3 regions of the Pseudomonas sp. TH37 genome follow, and region 1 is predicted to be linked to each of the others. Evidence: predicted binding sites of a transcription regulator. Region 1 holds the regulator's gene; each other region holds the start of a gene.
The links. Region 1 encodes FliA, which starts transcription of late flagellar genes. Its sites were predicted from a motif close to CTAAAGTTTNNNNNNNNNNNGCCGNTAA; they were not measured.
Positions count from the first base shown of each region.

Region 2: a site for FliA is predicted at 2,321-2,348, ahead of JFU11_RS02935 (methyl-accepting chemotaxis protein). Genes of this name have one in related genera too.
Region 3: a site for FliA is predicted at 5,818-5,845, ahead of JFU11_RS25665 (methyl-accepting chemotaxis protein). Genes of this name have one in related genera too.

Region 1 covers NZ_JAEKFD010000001.1:382,549-390,584, reverse strand. Annotated here, with positions in the region: gene flhF (flagellar biosynthesis protein FlhF) at 1-629, shown strand, start outside; gene fleN (flagellar synthesis regulator FleN) at 746-1,576, shown strand; gene fliA (RNA polymerase sigma factor FliA) at 1,573-2,313, shown strand; gene JFU11_RS01850 (chemotaxis response regulator CheY) at 2,482-2,853, shown strand; gene JFU11_RS01845 (protein phosphatase CheZ) at 2,884-3,672, shown strand; gene JFU11_RS01840 (chemotaxis protein CheA) at 3,726-5,969, shown strand; gene JFU11_RS01835 (chemotaxis response regulator protein-glutamate methylesterase) at 6,019-7,155, shown strand; gene JFU11_RS01830 (flagellar motor protein) at 7,155-7,895, shown strand; gene motD (flagellar motor protein MotD) at 7,908-8,036, shown strand, end outside.
Region 2 covers NZ_JAEKFD010000001.1:620,878-628,913, reverse strand. Annotated here, with positions in the region: gene JFU11_RS02945 (inorganic phosphate transporter) at 1-1,031, opposite strand, end outside; gene JFU11_RS02940 (transporter) at 1,163-2,185, opposite strand; gene JFU11_RS02935 (methyl-accepting chemotaxis protein) at 2,461-4,086, shown strand; gene JFU11_RS02930 (hypothetical protein) at 4,198-4,632, shown strand; gene JFU11_RS02925 (GAF domain-containing sensor histidine kinase) at 4,629-5,807, opposite strand; gene JFU11_RS02920 (PepSY domain-containing protein) at 5,966-6,271, opposite strand; gene JFU11_RS02915 (glycerophosphodiester phosphodiesterase) at 6,483-7,610, opposite strand; gene JFU11_RS02910 (DUF2025 family protein) at 7,845-8,036, shown strand, end outside.
Region 3 covers NZ_JAEKFD010000013.1:57,251-65,286, forward strand. Annotated here, with positions in the region: gene selD (selenide, water dikinase SelD) at 1-659, opposite strand, end outside; gene JFU11_RS25645 (nucleoside-specific channel-forming protein Tsx) at 996-1,952, shown strand; gene JFU11_RS25650 (purine nucleoside permease) at 1,977-3,011, shown strand; gene JFU11_RS25655 (DUF6555 family protein) at 3,329-3,556, shown strand; gene JFU11_RS25660 (metallothionein) at 3,627-3,785, opposite strand; gene JFU11_RS25665 (methyl-accepting chemotaxis protein) at 4,095-5,777, opposite strand; gene JFU11_RS25670 (Na+/H+ antiporter NhaC family protein) at 5,957-7,273, opposite strand; gene JFU11_RS25675 (methyl-accepting chemotaxis protein) at 7,649-8,036, shown strand, end outside.

The DNA of each region.
Region 1 (8,036 bases):
GCAAGACCACCACACTGGCCAAGCTCGCAGCCCGTTACGTGCTCAAGTACGGCGCGCAGAATATCGCGCTGGTGAGCATGGACAGCTATCGCATCGGTGCTCAGGAACAGCTCAAGACCCTGGGCCGCATCCTCAATGTGTCAGTGACTCATGTCGACCCGGGCCAATCGCTGGTGCAGGCGCTGGAGCCTTTGCTGCGTAAACGCGTGGTGCTGATCGATACCGCAGGCCTGCAGGCCAGCGATCCGGCACTGCGCATGCAGCTCGAAAGCCTCGCCGGACGGGGCATCAAATCAAAAAATTATCTGGTCTTGGCAACCACCAGCCAGAAACAGGTTCTAACCGCCGCTTACCACAGTTACAAACGTTGCGGCCTTGCCGGCTGCATCCTGACTAAACTGGATGAAACGGCAAGCTTGGGTGAGGTGTTGAGCCTGGCCATCAGTCATGAATTGCCGGTGGCTTATCTGACTGATGGCCCGCGGATTCCGGATGATTTACATCTGCCGCGTCGTCATCAGTTGGTCAGCCGCGCCGTTAGCGTGCAAATGCAGGAAGAACCCAGCGAAGAAGCCATGGCTGATATGTTCGCTGATATTTACCACAGCCCGACCAAGCAGGTTGGCTGAGGTATTAATGAACATTTTTTGTACCTACATCGATGGTCTGCCATGCATTGTTCAGTCGCTGAACGCGCAGCCAGTAATGTGGCCTCCGTCTATGCAAGACAAGGTAAAGAAATAACATGGGCAGCATGCATCCCGTACAGGTGATCGCGGTGACCGGCGGCAAAGGTGGCGTCGGGAAGACTAACGTGTCAGTGAACTTGTCCCTGGCTCTAGCTGAGCTCGGCCGGCGCGTCATGCTGCTGGATGCCGATCTGGGGCTGGCGAACGTCGACGTCCTGCTGGGGCTGACACCCAAACGTACCCTGGCCGACGTGATCGAAGGCCGCTGTGAGCTGCGCGACGTGCTGTTGCAAGGGCCCGGCGGCATTCGCATCGTTCCGGCCGCATCCGGCACCCAGAGCATGGTTCATCTGAGCCCGGCCCAGCATGCCGGCCTGATCCAGGCCTTCAGCGACATCGGCGACAATCTCGACGTATTGGTGATCGACACCGCCGCGGGCATTGGTGACTCGGTGGTCAGTTTCGTCCGCGCAGCACAAGAGGTCTTGCTGGTGGTGTGCGACGAGCCGACTTCGATCACTGACGCCTACGCGCTGATCAAACTGCTTAACCGCGACTACGGCATGAATCGTTTCCGCGTCCTGGCCAACATGGCGCAGAGCCCGCAGGAAGGCCGCAACCTGTTCGCCAAATTGACCAAGGTCACGGATCGTTTCCTCGACGTCGCCTTGCAATACGTCGGTGCGGTGCCTTACGACGAAAGCGTGCGCAAGGCCGTGCAGAAGCAGCGTGCCGTCTACGAAGCCTTCCCGCGTTCCAAGTGCGCCCTGGCGTTCAAGGCCATTGCGCAGAAGGTCGATACCTGGCCACTGCCGGCCAACCCGCGCGGGCACCTGGAGTTTTTCGTCGAGCGCCTCGTGCAACAAACGGCAGGACCCGTCCTATGACAGCCAGTGGCTACAACCTCTACAAGAAGTCGGCACGTGACGCGCAGTACGAGCTGATCGAGCGTTACGCGCCACTGGTCAAACGCATTGCCTACCACTTGCTGGCGCGTTTGCCGGCCAGTGTCCAGGTCGAAGACCTGATCCAGGCCGGGATGATCGGCCTGCTTGAAGTATCAACCAAATACGACGCCAGCAAAGGCGCGAGTTTCGAGACGTACGCGGGCATTCGAATCCGCGGCGCGATGCTCGATGAAGTGCGCAAGGGGGACTGGGCGCCACGTTCGGTTCACCGCAATACCCGCATGGTCAGCGACGCGATTCGCTCGATTGAAGCTAAAACCGGCCGTGACGCTAAAGATCATGAGGTTGCGGCCGAACTCCAATTGAGTCTCGACGATTATTACGGGATTTTGAACGACACCCTCGGTAGCCGGTTATTCAGTTTCGACGATCTGTTGCAGGACGGCGAACACGAAGGGCTGCATGAGGATGGCGCCAGTGCTCATCTCGAGCCGTCACGCGATCTGGAAGATGAACGCTTCCAGGCGGCGCTGGCGGACGCGATTGCCAATTTGCCGGAGCGTGAGCGACTGGTGTTGGCGCTGTACTACGACGAAGAGTTGAATCTCAAGGAAATCGGTGAGGTCCTGGGGGTCAGCGAATCGCGGGTCAGCCAGTTACACAGCCAGTGCGCGGCCCGTTTGCGGGGGCGTTTGGGGGAGTGGCGAGCGCGCTGACAGGCAGTGTGGGGACACTGCGAACGAGGTTGGTACGGCATTTTGCTGCGTCAGCCACGGCCCGTTGTAATCCATACAACTGTTGAGTGTTACGCCGAATTGATTGAACGGCGCGTTCAGGTGCTGCGCGCGTTTTAAGACTGCTTGGAGGTCGAATTGGACAAGAATATGAAAATCCTCATCGTTGATGACTTCTCAACGATGCGGCGGATCATAAAAAACCTGTTGCGTGACCTTGGGTTCACCAACACGGTCGAGGCGGATGACGGTATTACCGCGATTCCGGTCCTCAACAGCGGGAGCATCGACTTTCTGGTAACGGACTGGAACATGCCCGGCATGACCGGTATTGATCTGCTGCGCCACGTGCGTGCCGATGAAAAACTCAAACACCTGCCGGTGTTGATGGTCACGGCCGAAGCCAAGCGCGAGCAAATCATCGAAGCCGCTCAGGCGGGTGTGAACGGCTATGTGGTCAAGCCATTCACAGCTCAGGCGTTGAAAGACAAGATTGAAAAGATCTTCGAACGCATCGGTTGATGTGCAAAGCCAGTCCGTCACGGGGGAGCTATGGAGCATAACGAATCTTCACAGGGCGATTTTGAATCGACCCTGAAAAAACACGCGGTCGAACTGGTCGAGAGCCTTGAAAAAGGCAGGTTCGGCGACGCTGTGCAACTGATCCATGAGCTCAACCAGACCCGTGACCGCGGCCTGTACCAGGAAGTGGGCAAGCTCACCCGCGAGCTGCATAGCGCGATCGTCAACTTTCAGATTGACCCGCACATGCCGCAAGCCGAGGAAGTGTCTCAGATCACGGATGCCACCGAGCGCCTGGGTTATGTGGTCAAGCTGACCGAGGCCGCAGCCAACCGCACCATGGACCTGGTGGAAAACGCCACGCCGCTGATCAACAGCCTGAGCGACGAAGCTCAGGCGCTGAGCACGGATTGGGGGCGGTTCATGCGTCGCGAAGTCGGGGCTGAAGAGTTCCGCGAACTGGCCCGGCGCGTCGACAGTTTCCTGACACGCAGCACTGAAGACAACCGCGTCGTGTCGAGCAACCTCAACGACATTCTGCTGGCCCAGGATTACCAGGACCTCACCGGTCAGGTGATCAAACGCGTGACCCAGTTGGTCACCGAAGTTGAAAGCAATCTGCTCAAGCTCGTGCTCATGGCCAGCCAGGTAGACCGCTTTGCGGGTATCGAACATGACCGTGATGCGATGCTGGCTGAAAAAGATCCACAAAAACATCTCTCTCAGGGTGAAGGTCCGCAGATTCATGCCGATAAAAGAGAAGACGTTGTGTCCGGTCAGGACGATGTGGACGATTTGTTATCCAGCCTAGGATTTTAGAGTTTTAGCATTTTAGGTTTTTTAGGTTTTTAGACCTCAGGAGCACCCCCTTAATGAGCTTCGGCGCCGATGAAGAGATCCTTCAGGATTTCCTGGTTGAGGCCGGCGAGATTCTAGAGCAACTGTCCGAACAGCTGGTCGAGCTTGAAAGCCGACCGGATGATGCGGATTTGCTCAATGCAATTTTTCGCGGTTTTCACACTGTAAAAGGGGGCGCCGGCTTCCTCCAGCTCAACGAGCTGGTGGAGTGCTGTCACATCGCCGAGAACGTGTTCGACATCCTGCGCAAGGGTGAACGACGCGTCGACTCGGAACTGATGGACGTGGTTCTCGAAGCATTGGACGCGGTGAACAGCATGTTCAGCGAAGTCCGCGAACGCAGCCCGATCACGGCTGCCACACCTGAATTGCTGGCTGCTCTGGCCCGCCTGGCCGAGCCGCAAACTGCCGATGAAGCGGCACCTGTCGCTGAAGTGATGCAAGCACCCGCCGCCGAAAGCGAGTCAGGTGACATCACCGATAACGAATTCGAACAACTGCTGGACTCGCTGAATGCCGTCAAGGCTCAGGCCGAGGCGCCTGTGGTTGCTCCGCCTGCCGCCGATGCGGCGACCAGCGACGAAATCACCGATGCCGAGTTCGAGTCGTTGCTCGATCAATTGCACGGCAAAGGCCAGTTCGCCGCCGATGCAGTGGTCGCAGCGCCTACCGCACCGGCAGCCCCGAAAGCGGCAGGCGACAGCTCCGACATTACCGACGACGAGTTCGAAGCACTGCTCGATCAGCTGCACGGCAAAGGCAACTTTGCCGTCGATGCGCTGGAGTCGGCGATTGCTTCGGCCCCGGCCCCGGCTGCGCCAACTGCTAAAGCGGCCGGCAGCGATCTGATCTCGGATCATGAGTTCGAATCGCTGCTCGACGAATTGCATGGCAAGGGCAAGTTCACTGAAGTGGGCACCGGTTCTGCTGCTTCCGTCGTAGCAACCCCAGTCGTCAAGGCTGCGGCGCCGGCACCTGTTGCCAAAGCGCCTGAACCAAAAGCCCAAGCGCCCAAGCCTGCTGCCGCTGCCGCACCGGCGCCTGCTCGTGCCCCGTCTGCGCCACCACCAGAAAAACCGGCCAGCGAAGCCGAGACCACCGTGCGGGTCGATACCGCGCGTCTCGACGAAATCATGAACATGGTCGGCGAGTTGGTACTGGTGCGTAACCGCCTGGTCCGTCTGGGTCTCAACAGTGGCGACGAAGCCATGTCCAAGGCCGTGTCGAACCTCGACGTGGTCACGGCCGACCTGCAAACCGCGGTCATGAAGACCCGGATGCAGCCGATCAAGAAAGTCTTCGGGCGCTTCCCGCGTCTGGTTCGCGACCTGGCTCGCCAGCTCAAGAAAGAGATCAACCTGGAGCTGGTCGGCGAAGAAACCGACCTCGACAAGAACCTCGTCGAGGCCTTGGCCGACCCGCTGGTCCACTTGGTGCGCAACTCGGTCGACCACGGTATTGAAGAGCCGGCTGAGCGCGAAGCGATGGGTAAACCTCGCAGCGGCAAGGTGATCCTGTCCGCGGAACAGGAAGGCGACCACATCCTGCTGTCCATCTCCGATGATGGCAAAGGTATGGATGCCGACGTTCTGCGCGGTATCGCCGTGAAGAAAGGCTTGATGGACAAGGATGCGGCGGACCGTCTCAGCGAGTCGGATTGCTTCAACCTGATCTTCGCTCCGGGTTTCTCGACCAAGACCGAGATTTCCGACGTCTCCGGGCGCGGCGTGGGCATGGACGTGGTGAAAACCAAAATCGCCCAGCTCAACGGCACCATCAATATCTACTCGACCAAGGGCAAGGGCTCGAAGATCGTCATCAAGGTCCCGTTGACCCTGGCGATCATGCCGACGCTGATGGTCATGCTCGGCAACCAGGCGTTCGCGTTCCCGCTGGTGAACGTCAACGAGATCTTCCACCTCGACTTGTCGCGCACCAACGTGGTGGACGGCCAGGAAGTGGTGATCGTGCGGGACAAGGCGCTGCCTCTGTTCTACCTCAAGCGCTGGCTGGTCAGCTCCGCCGCTCACGAAGAGCAGCGCGAAGGCCATGTGGTGATCCTTTCGGTGGGCACTCAGCGGATCGGCTTCGTCGTCGACCAACTGGTGGGCCAGGAAGAAGTGGTCATCAAGCCATTGGGCAAAATGCTCCAGGGAACCCCCGGCATGTCCGGCGCCACCATCACCGGTGACGGCCGCATTGCGCTGATTCTCGATGTTCCGAGCATGCTCAAGCGTTACGCCGCACGGCGTATTTGATTCTGGGGGAGCGGGGCGACTGAGCCTCGCCCCGTCTAACGGAGTGTTTATGGCAGTCAAAGTCCTGGTGGTGGACGATTCGGGGTTTTTCCGCCGCCGCGTCTCGGAAATTCTTTCAGCGGATTCGAATATCCAGGTCGTCGGTACGGCGACCAACGGCAAAGAGGCGATCGATCAGGCACTGGCCCTCAAGCCAGACGTGATCACCATGGACTACGAGATGCCGATGATGGATGGCATCACCGCAGTGCGGCACATCATGCAGCGCTGCCCGACCCCGGTGTTGATGTTCTCCTCGCTGACTCACGAAGGCGCGCGGGTCACCCTCGATGCGCTGGACGCCGGCGCGGTGGACTTCCTGCCGAAGAATTTCGAAGACATCTCCCGTAACCCGGAGAAGGTCAAGCAACTGCTGTGCGAGAAGATTCTCAGCATCTCGCGCAGTAATCGTCGCGCCAGCACTTACAGCGCCCCGGCCCCGGTGGCTGCGCCAGCCCCGACGCCTGTGCCTTCGAGCGTCAACATCTACGGCAGCAGCGCGCCTGCGCGTCCGGCACCGGCACCGATTCCGGCTCCGGCTCGCACCCATGCAGCGACTCCATCGTCGCCAGCGCCGAAACGCAAAGCCTACAAACTGGTCGCCATCGGCACCTCCACCGGCGGCCCGGTTGCCCTGCAACGGGTGCTGACGCAGTTGCCGGCCAACTTCCCGGCACCGATCGTGTTGATCCAGCACATGCCGGCAGCCTTCACCAAGGCTTTCGCCGAGCGTCTGGACAAGCTGTGCCGCATCAGCGTCAAGGAGGCCGAGGATGGTGACATCCTGCGTCCGGGCCTGGCGCTGTTGGCTCCTGGTGGCAAGCAAATGATGATCGACGGCCGTGGCGCGGTGAAAATCCTGCCGGGCGACGAGCGTCTGAACTACAAACCGTGCGTGGACATCACCTTCGGTTCCGCGGCCAAATCCTACGGCGACAAAGTTCTGGCGGTGGTACTGACCGGCATGGGCGCCGACGGTCGCGAAGGCGCGCGTCTGCTCAAGCAGGGTGGCAGTGCGATCTGGGCTCAGGATGAAGCCAGCTGCGTGATCTACGGCATGCCAATGGCCATCGTCAAAGCCGAACTCGCGGACGCGGTGTACAGCCTGGACGATATCGGCCGTCACCTGGTCGAGGCGTGTATCTGATGGATGTTTTAAGCCTTATCGGGATCATCATGGCGTTCGTCGCCATCATTGGCGGCAACTACCTTGAGGGCGGTCACCTCGGCGCGCTGGCCAACGGCCCGGCAGCGTTGATCGTACTCGGTGGGACCATCGGCGCAGCGCTGCTGCAATCGCCGATGAGCGCCTTCAAGCGCGCCATGCAGATTCTCGCCTGGATCCTGTTTCCACCGCGCGTGGACCTGGCCGGCGGCATCGATCGCGTAGTGAACTGGAGCCTGACCGCCCGCAAGGAAGGTTTGCTCGGTCTGGAAGGGGTGGCCGATGCCGAACCCGACAGCTACTCGCGAAAAGGTCTGCAACTGCTGGTGGATGGCGCCGAACCGGAAGCGATTCGCAGCATTCTGGAAGTGGATTTCTACACCCAGGAAAGCCGCGACATCGAAGCCGCCAAAGTCTTTGAAAGCATGGGTGGCTACGCGCCGACCATCGGCATCATCGGTGCGGTGATGGGCCTGATCCACGTCATGGGCAACCTGGCCGATCCGTCGCAACTGGGCAGCGGCATTGCCGTCGCCTTTGTCGCCACCATCTATGGCGTGGCCAGTGCCAACCTGATGTTGCTGCCGATTGCTGCCAAGCTCAAGTCCATCGCGTTGCGGCAGTCGCGTTATCGCGAGATGTTGCTGGAAGGGATTCTGTCGATCGCCGAAGGTGAAAACCCTCGCTCTATTGAGTTGAAGCTTCAGGGCTTCATGGATTAAGGGAATAACCTCATGGCTCGTCGTCGGCAACCTGAAGAACACGTAAACCACGAACGCTGGCTCGTTTCCTACGCCGACTTCATTACGTTGCTGTTCGCTTTCTTCGTGGTGATGTACTCGATTTCTTCGATCAACGAAGGC
Region 2 (8,036 bases), 240 kb from region 1:
TGCGGCGTGGCTTCCTTGCTGCGCATGTAATCGGTCAGCACCGGGCGTGGATCGGCGGGCGCCGGCAGCGGCGAGTTTTTCATCAGTGCTTGCTGGGTGACTTCCGCCACGGCAGCGAACTGCAGGGCCTGATCCGCCGGCATGGTCCGGTTCAGCGCATACGCCATTGGCAGGGTACCGACCAGAATCAGCATGATCAGGCCCATGCCTTTCTGGCCGTCGTTGGAACCGTGGGCGAAGGACACACCGGTGCAGGTCAGAATCAACATGCCGCGAATCCACCACGGTGGCGGAGTGTTGCCCTTAGGTGCCTTGTACAGCGCGCGATTTTTGACGAAGGCGCGCAACGCCAGCAGCAACAGCGCGGCAAAGGCGAAGCCGATCAGCGGCGACAGCAGCAACGCGTAACCGACCTTGGTCGCCTGGGCCCAGTCCACGCCACTGGTGCCGTCGCGGCCATGCATCAGGGCGTTGGCCACGCCGACACCGATGATCGAGCCGATCAGGGTGTGCGACGAAGACGCCGGCAAACCCAACCACCAGGTGCCGAGGTTCCACAGGATCGCGGCGATCAACAGCGCGAAGATCATCGCGAAACCGGCGGAGGAACCGACTTGCAGAATCAGCTCCACCGGCAGCAGGGCGATGATGCCGAACGCCACCGCGCCGCTTGAAAGTAACACCCCCAGAAAGTTGAAGAACCCGGACCAGGCTACGGCGAAATTCGGCGGCAAGGAGTTGGTGTAAATCACCGTCGCCACAGCGTTGGCGGTGTCGTGAAAACCGTTGACGAACTCAAAGCCCAAGGCAATCAGCAGCGCGACGCCCAATAGCAGAAACGGCGTCCAGGTGGTGACCACCGTGCCGAGTTCGCTCATGTCGTGCATCAGGCTGTAAGCGGTGAATAACAGCCCGCTGCCCAGCACCGCAAAGAACATCACGATGGTGAGCAGGCCGGGTTTTTTATCGAGCTGCGGCTTGGCGCTGCTGGCGGGAGCCTGGGCAGCGCTGGTGAAGGAAGGCGTAGCCATGCCGGATAATCCTGAGCAGAGAAGGAGTATCGGTCATGATCGTTGCTAAATATTACAGAGAGGCTGCGCTGGGTCAGTGTTTGGTTTTTTTGTGGGGCAGGCAAACATCTGTGGCGAGGGGGCCGAAGTATTCAATAATCCTGGCGCTTGCGAAACGCCCAGCGTCCGGCAATCAGGGTAAACGTCGCGACCAGCGCCACCAGAATCCAGAACCCCTCCGGATCGCCGGAAAGCGGCACGCCGCCGACGTTCATGCCGAAGAAACCGGCGATGATGTTAATCGGCAGCGCCAGCACCGTGACCACGGTCAGGGTGAACAGCGTGCGGTTGCTCTGTTCGTTGAGGTTGGCGGCGATTTCTTCCTGCAACAGCTTGATCCGTTCACCGAGGGCCGTGAGGTCGTTGATGATCAGCGCAAACTCCTCGGTGGACTTGCGCAGCTCCTTGACGTCTTCCTTCTGCAACCATTGCGGCGGGCGATTGAGCAGGCGTAGCAACGACCCGGGCTCCAGCGCCAGCAACCGCTGCAGGCGCACCAGCACCCGGCGGTTGGCGCCCAGCTCAGCCCGGTTGGTCGACAGGCGCGAAGACAGCAACTCATCCTCGATCTGATCGACGCTGAGGCTGGTCTTGCGCACGATCTGCGTCAGCACTTCGCCCTGATCGCGCAGCAAATGCACCAGCAATTCCAGCGGTGAGCGAAAGCATTCACCGGCCTTCACTGAAGAGCGCAGCTTGTCCACCGAGTGCAGCGGTTGCAGGCGTGCGCTGATGATCAGCCGACTGCGGGCGCAGACCCACAGCGTCGAGACATCCGAAGAGACCATGCTGCTGAGGTTGAACACCACGTCGTTGACCACCGCCAGCAACGCTGAATCGACATGCTCGATGCGCGTCGAGCGAGAACCTTCGTGCAGCGCCTCGAAAAATTCATCAGGCAATGCCAGATGGCTTTTCATCCAGCGCTCGCACGCGGCATGGGCCAGGTTCAGGTGCAGCCAGAGGAATTCATCACTGTCGTCTGGTTGTTGCAGGCAGTGCAGCGCCTTGGCCGAATCGATCTCTCGGCCACGCTCGCCGGGGCGAAAACTGAAACCGTAAAGCAGGCCGAACAGATCGGAATCTCGATGGCGTTGGTCAATGCTGTGATTCATGAGGTCTCGCTGTGAGGAGGCGCCTGTCGCAGGTTTCACAGGTTCACTTGAGCCCCATCATCGCAACGTATGTTGAAGGTTTTGTGACAATTTGGTGGCGCCGAAAATCCGCCTCCATGCCGATGGTCGGAAGCGCTCAAGAAAAGCTCTGGCACGCCGATGAGACAGATGTTGATCTTTCGATTCCAGTCGTTAATCAGCGTTGCTGACAGGGATGTCCGGACACCTTGCACGCCTATAAGTCGTGCTTCATCCCTGCCATGAGATATCCCTCGATGTTTTTGCAAAAGTCCCTCAGAGCACAAATTCTCGCCCTGTTGAGTGGCAGCCTGTTGGCGATGTTGCTGATCGCTTTGGCCTGCTTTCACTTTCTGTCCAATGGCGTTCAGAACTACGCGAACCTGATCGAAGGCCCGCTGCACACTTCACAACTGATCGATGAAGCCAACCTGCAATTCAAGGTGCAGGTTCAGGAATGGAAAAACGTCCTGCTGCGCGGCAAGCAACCTGCGGACCTTGATAAATACTGGAAGCAATTCGAGGACGGCCAGCGCAATGTGCAGGGCATCCTCGGTGAACTGGCCGGGCAGAAGGGCATCGAGCCGCAACTCAAGGCTCGCATCGAACGCCTGCGTGAAGAGCATCGTGTATTAGGTGCGGCCTATCAGAAGGGCCGGGATGCCTACGTGGCGGCCGGTGCTGATCCCGCGGCCGGCGACAACGCGGTCAAAGGCGTGGACCGTGCCGCCAGCGAACAGATGAATGAACTGGTCAGCGAACTGCGCAAGCAGAGCATCGAGCAATCGAAGCTGATCAGTGCCAGCGCCGATCAGACGGTGTGGTTGGGGCTTATAGTGATGCTGGTGTCGGGTCTGCTGATTGGCCTGTTGAGTCTGTGGCTGGTCAACCGCAACCTGGTGGAGCCGATCCGTAAACTGATCGATTACGTGGCACAACTCAGCCAGGGCCGCTTCGCCGAGCGCGTGGCCAGTACCCGTCAGGATGAGTTGGGCAACCTGGCCAAGGCCGCCAACACCCTGCGCGATTTCCTCGCCGAAACCTTCAGCCGCTTGCAGCGCAGCGCGTCGGACCTGGACAGCGCCAGCGGCGAGTTGAATTCCATCGCCAGCGTCATGACCAGTGGCACCAACGAGCAGTTCAACCGCACCGATCAGGTGGCCACGGCGATGAACGAAATGTCCGCCACCGCGCAAGAAGTCGCGCGTCACGCAGCCGACGCGGCACGTGCGGCCGATGACGCCGACCAGTCCGCCCAGCAGGGCGAAAAAGTCATGCAGGGGACTATTCACACCATCACCCAAATGCGCGGCGAAATCGCCAACACCGCCACGGTCATCCGTCGTCTGGAAGTCGACAGCGGGCGCATCGGTAAAGTGCTGGAAGTGATTCGCGGCATCGCCGAACAGACCAACCTGCTGGCGCTCAACGCCGCAATCGAAGCGGCCCGTGCCGGTGAAGCCGGGCGCGGCTTTGCGGTGGTCGCCGATGAAGTACGCAGCCTGGCCCAGCGCACGGCAGCGTCGATCATCGAGATCAATCAGATCATTCAAACCGTGCAAACCGGCGCAGTGGACGCGGCCCAGGCTATCGAAAGCGGTCAGTCGCGCAGCGAAGAAAGCGTCGAGCAAGTGACCCAGGCCGGCGCCATGCTCGAGCGCATCACCCATGCCGTGGAGGCCATTCGCGACATGAACCGCCAGATCGCCACCGCCGCTGAAGAGCAGACTTCAGTGGCCGAAGACATCTCGCGCAACCTCACCGAAATCACCAGCATCGCCAGTACTAACCTGGATAACGTGCAGCGCACCGAAGCGGCCAGCCACAATCTGCATGGCTTGTCGGGGCAGTTGAATGAAGTGACGGCGCGGTTGAGCGCCTAGTGAAATGGGCTGTGTATCGGTTCGGTTACCGAATCGGTACACAGTCGCTCTCAAGTTTATGCCGTGCCCGTCGATGACGGATTTACCCAAACTCCACATTGGATAAATCCCATGGTCAGCATCAGCTCCGTTTCGATCAATCAGACCCTGTCGACCTCTTCAAGCAAAGTCGCGATCAACGACAGCACCGAAGACACCTCAGTCGCAGCGACGACTGAGGCGTTCAGCGATACCACCAAGGTTGCCGCTGGCGGTGCACCCGCGTCGAGCGACAGCAGTTCCAGCAGCAGCGAATCCGATACGGTGAAACAACTGCGCAAGCAGCTCGCCGAGCTGCAAAAGCAATTGCAGGAACAACAGCAACAACTGCAAGCGGCCCAGGCCAAGCAAGACAGCGCCGAAGCGAAAGCTGCGAACGTTGCGGCGGCTCAGTCGCAGGTTGCGGCTACTTCGGCTTCGTTGCAGACGGTGACGGCGGCGTTGTTGCAGGCATTGCAGGATGAGGGTGGCAGTACGTCGGGTTCGGTGGTCAGCACCACCGCTTAAGTCCGTGAGGGCAAGCTGAAGGTAAACGTCGTGCCCTGTTGCTCGGTCGATACCACCTCCAGTTTCCCGCCATGGGACTGCGCAATCTGACTGGCAATGTACAACCCCAACCCGAGGCCGGCCTGCGGTGTTGCGCTGGCTGGTTTCGAGTAGGGCTGGAACAGATGCGGCAGCGCATCTTCGGCAATCAGCCCCTGATTATTGACACCCAACACAAAGTGTCCTTCCTTGACCTGCGCACTGACCTCGATCGGGCCGTTGGGATCTCCGTGGACAACGGCGTTCGCCACCAGATTGGATAGCAATTGCGCGACTCGTTCGCGATCGCAATGGATGTTGCTCAGGTCGCCAATCGACGACTGAATGACGCGTTTAGGGTGAATGCTCTGGATCTCGGAAATCACATGCCGCAACGCATCCGCCAGATCCGGGCACGGCTCAATATTCACCGGAATACCTCGACCCAGTGAACCTCGCGCGAAGTCCAGCACATCGTCCACCAGTTTGCTCGCACGCCGAGCGCTGGTGAGGATGTGCCGGGCCCGTTGTTCATTCGCCGGGTCAGAGACTTTGCGCAGGAGCATTTCGGCGCCGGCGCTGATGGCGAACAAGGGGTTGCGCAGGTCATGGCCGAGCACGGCGATGAACTGTTCGCGCAGTTCGGCGGTTTGGCGTTCCTTGATCAGCGCCGTTTCGGTCCGTTGCAGGTTTTCTTCGGCTTCGATCTGCAGCGCGAGCATCCGGGCGAACGATTCCATGGTGCTCTGGATCGTGCTGGATTTGAGCGGCGCCGGATTGGGATCAAGGGCGCAAATGGTGCCGAAAAAGCGCCCGTCAGTGCGCAATATCGGGACGGCAATGTAGCTTTCGAGTTGATAGGTCTGAGGCGTGTGGTGATCGCGATAGAGCGGATCTTCACTGGCCTTGTCGATCACCACCGAGTGGCGGCCCTGGCGGATTTCGTTGCACAGGGTGGAGACCAGGTCCAGTTCATCGCCCACCTGCAAACCGAAATCCAGTCGATCGAGCACTGCGCAGGCAGTCCAGGCCTCTTCGGTAACACGGGCCACCGCTGCGAACCGCAAGCCGGTCAACTCGCTGATCACCTGAAGAATCGCCGGTACCGCGCTGATCCGGCTGATTGTGGCGATGTCTGCTGCCGCTGTTTGCCCCATATCCTTGGTTCTCTACTTCAACATGCCAAATGGTTTTGAGGGATTCTAGCGGGCTTGCGCGAATTGTCGCGGCTTCGTTCGTCGCTTCAGCGAACTGCTGACGCCGAACGCAAAAAAGCCGCACAACCCGTAAGTCGTGCGGCTTTTGTGCTGTTGAATCACGTGTCTTGTTTGTTGCTCAGAACCTTGCCGGTAGTGGCATCGAAGTCCACGTCCCACTCGGTGCCGTCAGCCATACGCAGTTCAACTTCATATTCGTAGCCGTTGAAGTGGTTATCCAGGTCGGTGTCGGTAATCGTGGCACCCGGGTGCAACTTCAAGGCAGCCTGGTTCAGTTCTTCCAGTGGTTTGATCTTGCCGCTCTTGACCAGCTCAGGGATCTGGTCGACGCGAACGTCAGCCTGGGCCAGGCCAGCGGTGAGGGTCAGGGCAGCAGCAGTGAACAGGGCAGTTAAGGTTTTCATGAAGTTCTTTCCTTGGATGAGCTGTTTAAGTGGGATCAGGTTAGCTCGCGCAACTTAATTCACCCTTAATGGCCTGTGGCGACCTCAACAGATAAGCAGGCCAGTCAGAAAGCAATCGCGGGCAAGCCACGCTCCCACAGGTTTTGCGCAGACCTTGTGGGAGCGTGGCTTGCCCGCGATGGGGGCGACGCGGTGTCGGGTCTGGTGCCTATCAATACCCGTTGTTCTGCAACAACTGCGCAACGCTCGCCGCTGCCGGACGCTTATAGAAATTCAGCAGTTCGCTGGCGCGGTTGGTGAAGATGCCATCGACACCGGCATCCGCCACTTTCTGGTAATCCACGGCATCGTCGATGGTGTAGACATGCACCAGCAGGCCCTGATCGTGGGTGTACTGGTTCATCCACGGTTTCACCAGGTCCGAGTAGCTCTGATCGCCACCCTTGGTCAGCGCGGCTGAAGGGCCGGTACCGATAGCGCCCTGGGCCTTGGCGTACTCGACCCATTGCTGGAATTCGGCTTTGTCTTTTGGTTCCTGCTTGGCGTAGTAGGTCGCTTTGTCCTTGTCACCGGACTCGGCGAACGTCACTTTTGATTTCGGCTCAATGCTGCCTTCGCCCACCCACAGCAGCAGGATTTTCGGTACTTGCGGCATTTCCTTCTCAAGCAATTCGAGGCTGCTCTTCTCGAAGGTTTGCAGCACTACTTTGCCTTTGCCCTGGCCGACCGCCAGATTGCTCTTCGCCAGTTTCGAGCCGGTAGGGCTCAGCCAGCCGCGGTCCTGCAATTTATCCTTGAGGTCACGCTCGATGCCGGGAAACTGCTTTGGCTCTTTGGTTTCGATGTACAGACCCGGCTTGTGCAACGGGTTGCCCTGGGCGATATCGATGATTTCGTCCAGGGTCAGGATCTTCAGGCCTGCGTAAGACGGACGCGCGCGATCCGGGTAAGCGCTGTTGAACCAGCTGCCGGCATCCAGGGTTTTGAGTTCGGCGATAGTGAATTCGTTGGCCAGGCTGTCCTTGCGCTCAGGGAATTTGGTGGCGACGTCGGTGGTGCGTTGCAGGTTGTTGTCGTGCAGGGCGAACAACACGCCGTCCTTGCTGCGTTGCAGGTCCATTTCCAGGTAGTCGGCGCCCAGATCGCGAGCCAGTTTGTAGGCCGCAGCGGTGGATTCCGGTGCATCGAAAGACGCACCACGGTGGGCAATCACCGCCGGGTGCGGAATGCCCAGACGGGTCGCTAGTGCGGTGGGGCTTGGCTCGTTGGCGGCCTGTGCCTGGCCGAGTCCGAGCATCAGGCTCAGCAGCAGGGCGCTCTTGGTGAAGGTGACAGGCATGGTCGAAGTCCTTTTGCGATGGATTTTCAAAGACGTATCTTTTAACAACTGAGCGCCGCTTGCGCTATCGCAAGACCGACATAAACGTGTTTAAAGGAGTTTTTTTCAGCGCTTTTGTGCGGTTCTTTGCAGTACTCTTGGCCCCGGCAATTTCCCCGGCAGAGGGAAATCCATTCGCTTGCCCTGTGTGTAAACCATCGATCACCGGTCCTTCGACCTTTTGTGAGGTTTATCATGCGCATCACTTCCCAGCTCATTTGCCAGGCCGCCGACCAACTCAAAGGCTTCGTTGGCCTCAATCGCAAGACCGGCCAATACATCGTTCGTTTCAGCGAAGACTCGTTCGGCATGGACGTGGCTGATGACGGCATCATCCCCACCAGTGAATTTGTCTGGGCTCCTGGCCCCGAGCAGACCATGACGCTC
Region 3 (8,036 bases), on a different contig from region 1:
CCGTCGAGTTTGCCGAAACGGCTGCCGGGTTTGTTCAAGGTGCACATCCAGTCACGGGCCAGGCCGATGTCGACATTGCGCAACTTGCCCTTCTTCTCGGCCGTGGTGAGGATGCCGATGCCCAAGGGTTTGGTGAGGTACAGCAAACAACCGGCAGTGGCGGTGTCATTGCGCTTCATGTGGCGCTTTTCCACCAGCCCGGTCACGGCCAGGCCGAAGATCGGCTCTGGCGCGTCGATGGAATGGCCACCGGCCAGAGGAATTCCCGCCTCATCGCAGACCGAACGCCCACCGCGAATCACTTCCCGGGCAATCTCCGGCGCCAGCACATTGACCGGCCAGCCGAGGATCGCAATCGCCATCAACGGATCGCCGCCCATGGCGTAGATATCGCTGATAGCGTTGGTGGCGGCAATGCGGCCGAAGTCGAACGGATCGTCGACGATCGGCATAAAGAAGTCGGTAGTCGAAACCACACCGCGCTCTTCGTCGATGGCATACACCGCCGCATCATCGCGCGAGGCGTTGCCGACCCAGAGTTTCGGGTCCAGATTCTGCGCGCCGCTGCCGGCCAGAATCACCTCCAGCACCTGGGGCGAAATCTTGCAGCCACAGCCTGCGCCATGGCTGTATTGGGTCAGACGAATCGGCTCGCTCATCAGGGGTGCACCTTGTGAAGTCAATGCCGAGGATTCTACAGCAACCTAAAAGCTCTATTGCCACAGATCGGGTTACTGATCTGACAGTCGACACCACTTTGGTGCATATCCCAGCCAGATCCCCTTCACCCTGAATACAACTCCGTCTGCTCATCCCCTCGAAATCCTTGACCAAAGGGACAGTAAAACTACCAATTCCCCCTATTTTTCAGCCAATTGAACAAAACTGGTATGCCTTGTGCAAACGTTTGCGAGTCGCCGATACCGGCCTGTTCGCCACCTAACCGCGCTAACCCGTATCACCGGGCTTTCGATCCGCACGAAAAGGGACTTTTAATGCATTGCACCTCCAGCCGCGTGACTTGCTCGCGCACCTTTGCTGTTTCCTTGCTGCTGGCCAGCGTTACAGGACTACTCAGCAGCCACGTTTTGGCCCAACCGGCCACCGCCGAAGAATCCGCCCAGGGCGAAGCCCTCAGCCCTGAAGCCAGCCCGCCGAAAAAAGGTACCTACCTGTCGGACTGGTTCAACCAGGACCTGACCGTCATTGGCAGCAAGGACATCAGCTTCGGCCCGCAACCGGCTGACGATATCTACCTGGAATATGAATATTTCGGCCGCAAGGGGCCGTTCGAGTTGTACGGCTACATCGACATTCCGAAGATCTTCGACATCGGCAACAGCCATGACAAAGGCGTCTGGGACCACGGCTCGCCGGTGTTCATGGAGCACGAACCGCGGATTTCCATCGACTACCTGGCCGGCCGCAGCCTGGCCGTCGGGCCGTTCAAGGAATGGTACGTGGCGTTCGACTGGATCTACGACCACGGCAGCAACAGCGCCAACCGCGCCAACACGCTGTACAGCGGCCTCGGCACCGACATCGACACCCATTCGCGGGTCAACCTGTCGGCCAACTTCTACGGTCGCTACCAGTGGGAAAACTACGGCGCCAGCAACGAGTATTCGTGGGACGGCTACCGCGCCCAGCTCAAGTACATCGTGCCCATCAGCAGTTTCAGCAACGGCGCTTCGTTGACCTACATCGGTTTCACCAACTTCGACTTCGGCTCCGACCTGCACAAGGACAACCCGGCCCGCACCGCCAATGCCACCGTGGCCACCAACGTGTTGCTCTACGCCTTCACCCACTTGCGTTTCACCCTGGTCGGCCGTTACTTCCACAACGGCGGCAACTGGGAGGACGGCAGCGAGTTGAATTTCGGCGACGGTGACTTCCGCGCCCGCTCCAACGGCTGGGGCTACTACGCCGGTGTCGGTTATCAGTTTTAAGGCTCATTTGAATCAGGAGGTTTTATGAATGCAATGACGCGTCTTTCCTTTTCCGTGGCCCTGGCCTGCGGCACTCTGCTCTCTTCTGCTGCCTGGGCTGGCGACGCGCCGATCCAGCCGAAAGTGATGCTGATCACCATGTTCGCCCCCGAGGCGCAGAACTGGATCGATCGCCTGGAGCTCAAGCAAGAAGTACGCGTACCCGGCCTGTCCGCCGAGTACCCGAATATTCGCTGCAACACCCAACAGGTGTGCCTGATGGTCACCGGCATGGGCCAGACCAATGCCGCGGCCTCGACCCTGGCCCTGGCGCTGTCACCGAAATTCGACCTGCGCAAAAGTTACTTCCTGATCGCCGGGATTGCCGGCATCAGCCCGCACCACGGCACCATCGGCACCACCGCGTGGGCACACTATCTGGTGGAGTTCGGCACCCAATGGGAGCTGGATTCCCGGGATGCGCCGAAAGACTGGCCGACCGGTTACCTGGGCATCAACACCAAAGGCCCGAACGAAAAGCCACCGCTGGACTACAAGACTGAAGTGTTCGAACTCAATCCGAAGTTGCAGGCCAAGGCATTCGCCCTGAGCCACAAGGTGCAGCTGAGCGAGAGCAAGGAATCAGCGATATGGCGCTTGAAGTATCCGTCTGCACCGGCCAATCAGCCACCAGTGGTGACCCAGTGCGACACGCTGGCGGGCAATACCTGGTTTTCCGGGACGCGGTTGAGTGAGCGGGCGGAAGTCTGGACCAAGCTGCTGACCAATAACGAAGGGGTCTATTGCACGACTCAGCAGGAAGACAACTCCACCTACGAGGCGCTGCTGCGCGCCAGCCGCGAGGGGTTGGTGGATGTCCGCCGCCTGGCGGTGGTGCGCGCCGGTTCCGACTTCGACCGGCCGGCGCCGGGCCAGAGCGAGGTGGATAACCTGCTCAAATACGCCGATCAGGGCGGTTTTGTGCCGGCGCTTGAGAACCTGTACCGCACGGGGAATCCGTTGGTGCAGGAGATTTTGCAGAACTGGTCGGCTTGGGAGAAAGGTGTGCCTGAAGTCTGAGTTCGGCTTGAGGCCGTCATCGCGAGCAGGCTCGCTCCCACAGAGGTCTGTGTTGGTCACAAAGCATGTGAGCGGCGCAGATCAACTGCGGGAGCGAGCCTGCTCGCGATAGGGCCAGAACATTCAACATCAATGCCGACTGTGACGGTTCCGCCGGCGCACCTTGAACCATAGGCTAGGATCATCTGGGGGTCAGGAAGGCTCCATGATCACGAGGCGTCCGGCTGTCGCCAGTCACTGTCACCGTCCGACAATTCGACTGAATTTTCCCCGCGCCTCGCGATCCCTCTATAACTACAGGGAGGAATACAGGCTTTATGAACAATGCAAAACTTTTCGTTATTGAATACACCCTTCATGGCCAGCCCAAGTCTTTCATTATCCGCCTGGACAAAATGGACAATGCAGAGGCTTGGCACTGGGCAAGTTGCGACGCCGGAGTCGGCCGGATCCCGCGCTTTGGCCGTGAACGGGTGCAAAAGACCAGCAAACCGCTGGCGGAAAAATTCGGCATCGAGAATGTGACCTGGCGACCAGCCAGTTGAGCGTCAAAAAGGAGGGGAAAGATTCAAACCGAAGTGGAGCCTGGAAGGCTCCACTTTTTTGCCTGAACGGTCAGTGTTGAGCACACTTGCAGCCTTTGGTGGCGCATGTTTCGCCGTTTTCGTGGTGTTTGGCGCAGGCTTCACAGCAATAGTGCTTGCCGTGGCGCACGATAGGGTGTTCACCCAGCTTACAGTTGCATTTCGGGCAGTCGCAGGTACCGTCATTCATAAGTCTGACTCCGTGGTTAGGGTCGTCCGGGTGCCGCGAATGCGCGACACCTGAAGCAAATGACCGCCCGTTCCGGATACGGGTTCAAACAAACGCTTGGACGGTGCTTGCTTACTAATGAGGGTAGTCGCGATGCAGCTACTCATGGATGAACACTGCCCTGTGGTAAGGGGGGAAACCCTGATGCCAGCAAGGCGCAAAACCTGTGGGAGCGTGGCTTGCCCGCGAAGCTCCTACAGGATTTCGTCGCTCAAATTTCTTGATTTACCGGCATCGGGGAAACTCCCCTTGCCATACGAGCACTATCAATCAGATACGGAATTGCCCGACCAGTTTACCCAGGCGTTGACCGAGGTCAGCCAGGCTGCGCGAGGTCTGGGCGCCGAGCTGGGTTTCGCCGGCGACGCTGTCTACGGCCACGGCAATTTGATGCACGCTGCGGTTGATTTCTTCGGCGACGGCGGTTTGCTCTTCGGCGGCGCTGGCGATCTGGGCGTTCATCGAGTTGATGGTGCCGATCAATTGGGCCATGGCGTCCAGAGAGGCCCCCGCCTCGTTGGCCTGGGCCGACGTGCCGTCGCCGGCCTCGCTGGAGCGGCGCATGGCCTCGACTGCCGATTGGGTGCCGGCCTGCAAGCGGTCGATCATGCTCTGGATTTCCTGGGTGCTGATTTGCGTGCGACTGGCCAATGCACGCACTTCGTCGGCGACCACCGCAAAACCACGCCCGGCCTCACCGGCGCGGGCCGCTTCGATGGCGGCGTTGAGCGCCAGAAGGTTGGTCTGCTCGGCAATCGAACGGATCACCCCGAGTACGCTGACAATCGACGATACATCTTTCTGCAGGCTGTCGAGAGACACGCCGCTGCTGCGAATGTCGTTCACCAGCGCATGAATCTTCACGATGCTGCCGGCTACCACGCGCTTGGCGGCCTGGCCTTCTTCGTCGGTCTGCTGGGCAGCGACCGCTGCGTTTTGCGCGCTTTTTGCCACTTCCTGAGCCGCCGCCGACATTTCGTTGATCGCCGTGGCCACCTGATCGGTTTCGTGACGCTGGCGCTCCATGGCCTGATCCGAACGCTGGGCCTGATCGGAGACCTGATTCACCAGCCCGGTCAGTTGCGAGGTCATTTCAGTGATCTGCCGCACCAAACCGTGGATCTTGTCGACGAAACGGTTGAACGAGCCGGCCAGTTCGCCGAGTTCATCCTGGCTGGTGATGGACAGGCGCCGAGTCAGGTCACCCTCGCCCGCCGCGATGTCGTCGAGGTTGGCTTTCATCAGGTTCAGCGGACGCAGAATGGTGTTGGCCAGCAGCATCCCGGCAGCAGCGATCACCAGCAGCACCACCACGGCAATCCCGACAATGCTCAGCACCACGCCTTGCATGCGTTCCTGGACCTTGGCCTCAACCACCGCCACCTGAGCTTCGATGCCGTCGAGGTTGACCGAGGTGCCGACCGCCATGTCCCACTTCGGCAGGTATTCGGTGTAGCCGAGTTTGGGCACCAGCACTTGGGTGTTACCGGGCAGCGGTGAGCTGTATTGCAGGTAGTGGGTACCGTCCTTGGCGACTTTCACCAGGTCGCGGTTGACGTAGACACCGTTCGGGTCGCGATTGTCCTTGAAGCTCTGGCCCACGCCTTCCGGGCTGTTGGCCTTGAACAGGCGCACGGTGTTGGAGTCGTAGCCGAAGAAGTAGCCGTCCTTGCCGTAGGTGATGCTCGACAGCAACTTGATCACCTGCGCCCGCGCCGCATCATCACCGGGGGCGGCTGCGTCGTAGAGCGGCTTGATCGTGGTCATGGCCACGGCGACGTAACTTTGCAGGGTCGCCTTGGCATCGCTGAGCAGGCGCTGACGGGTTTCGTCGACTTCCTTGCGGGCCTGCTCCTGCAGAATGAACAACGTGGTCAGGCTGATGACCAGCGCAAAGAGCAGCACCGGGAGGACGGCAAGGGACAGGACTTTAGCCTTCAGGCTCATGCGCATGACGTTCACTCTTTTGATTTTGTTGGCGTGGTTAAAGGCTATAACGGCAGGCCAATTCAAAAGTTGAACGCGGTCATTGTGGGAGCGTGGCTTGCCCGCGATTCAGGCGCCGCGGTTTATCAGGCACACCGCGTAATCGTTCATCGCGGGCAAGCCACGCTCCCACAAGGTAAATGTGGTTACAACACCATCGCCGCCACCCAGCCAAACGCCAGCAATGGCAGGTTGTAGTGCAGGAAAGTCGGGACCACGGTGTCCCAGATGTGGTGATGCTGGCCGTCGATGTTCAGACCGGAGGTCGGGCCCAGGGTCGAATCCGACGCGGGTGACCCGGCATCGCCCAATGCGCCGGCAGTGCCGACGATGCACACGATGGCGATCGGGCTGAAGCCCAGTTGCACGCACAGCGGCACGAAAATCGCCGCCAGAATCGGTACGGTGGAAAACGACGAGCCGATGCCCATGGTCACCAACAATCCGACCAGCAACATCAACAGTGCACCAATGCCTTTGCTGTGGTTGATCCACGACGCCGAGGACTCCACCAGCGTCTGCACATGACCGGTGGCTTTCATCACTTCGGCAAACCCGGACGCGGCAATCATGATGAAGCCGATCATCGCCATCATCTTCATACCTTCGGTGAACAGGTCATCGGTGTCGCGCCATTTGACGATCCCCGACACCGAAAAGATCAGGAAGCCCACCAGCGCCCCGATAATCATCGAGTCCAGCAGCAACTGAACAATGAACGCGGCGGCAATGGCCAGACCGGCGATCATCAGGCTCATTGGGTTGTACTGCACCGCGACCTGTTCGACTTTCTCGATTTTCTCGAGGTCGTAAACGCGCTTCTTGCGGTAGCTGATGAACGCTGCCGCGAGGCCAAACACCATGCCCAGCGCCGGAATACCCATGGCATGGGTGACGTTGATACCGCTGATGTCCACGCCACTACGGGCGACGTTGGCCAGCAGGATTTCATTGAGGAAGATGTTGCCGAAACCCACGGGCAGGAACATGTACGGCGTGATCAAGCCGAAGGTGATGACACAGGCAATCAATCGACGGTCCAGTTGCAGTTTGGTCAGCACATATAACAGTGGCGGCACCAGCAACGGGATAAAGGCGATATGAATCGGCAAAATGTTCTGGGAGGCGATGGCCACCACCCACAGCAGGCCGATCAGCAGCCATTTGACATTTCCGCCACCGTTGGCGTGCTGGCGATCGACCATGGCCAGGGCTCTGTCGGCCAGCGCATGGGCCAGGCCGGACTTGGCGATGGCCACCGCGAACGCGCCGAGCAAGGCATAGGACAACGCAACCGTCGCCCCGCCACCGAGGCCGCTGTTGAAGGCTTTCAGGGTCGCGTCGATGCCCAGGCCACCGGTCAAGCCACCGACCAGTGCGCCCACAATCAGCGCGATCACCACATGCACGCGGGACAGGCTGAGTATCAGCATGATGCCGACCGCGGCAATTACTGCATTCATTGTTGTTACCTCAAAAGCAGCGCGGTGAGGCAATCACCGCCAAACGGAATGAGTCCGGCCGGCAGTCTGTATGAGCGCCGCCAGCGGATGGAGAAAAGGGTTTTATTAGAGGGCGCGCACTGTGCCGGACCGATGCTGGCTTGTCAAAGCCAACGCCAACCCCGTAGGAGCTGCCGAAGGCTGCGATCTTTTGATTTTCAACGACCTCGATGACGCCAGAAGATCAAAAGATCGCAGCCTTCGGCAGCTCCTACAGGGTATGAATCAGTGCCATAAGGGTGTGAGTCGATATTCGGCCCAACGACATAAAGAAAGCCGAATCACAGCCGCTACAGTGCAAAGTCTCAGATATTTATCGAATAAAAGGACGTTTCCATGTCGCTCAGACAACTTTCCATTCAATGGAAAATCACCCTGCTGGCCGGGCTGTGCCTGGCGGGCATCGTGACCCTGCTGGTAGGGCTTTCGCTGTATCGCATGGAGCACAGCTCCGCGCTAGTAAAAGCCTCAAGCATGGAGATGCTGACCGAAGCCGCCCAGGCGCGCATCGAGTCCCAGGGGGAAGTCCAGGCGCTGGGCATTCGTCAGCAATTCATGGACGCCTATCAATATGGCCATGGCTTCTCGCGGCAGGTGCTGTTTTTGCGCGATCAGGCGGAGAAGCGCTTTCTCGATGCCTTCGACCTGCGTGAAGACCTGACCCGACAGGTCAAGTCGGCCCTGCAAGCCAACCCGGAACTGCTCGGCCTGTCGCTGGTGTTCG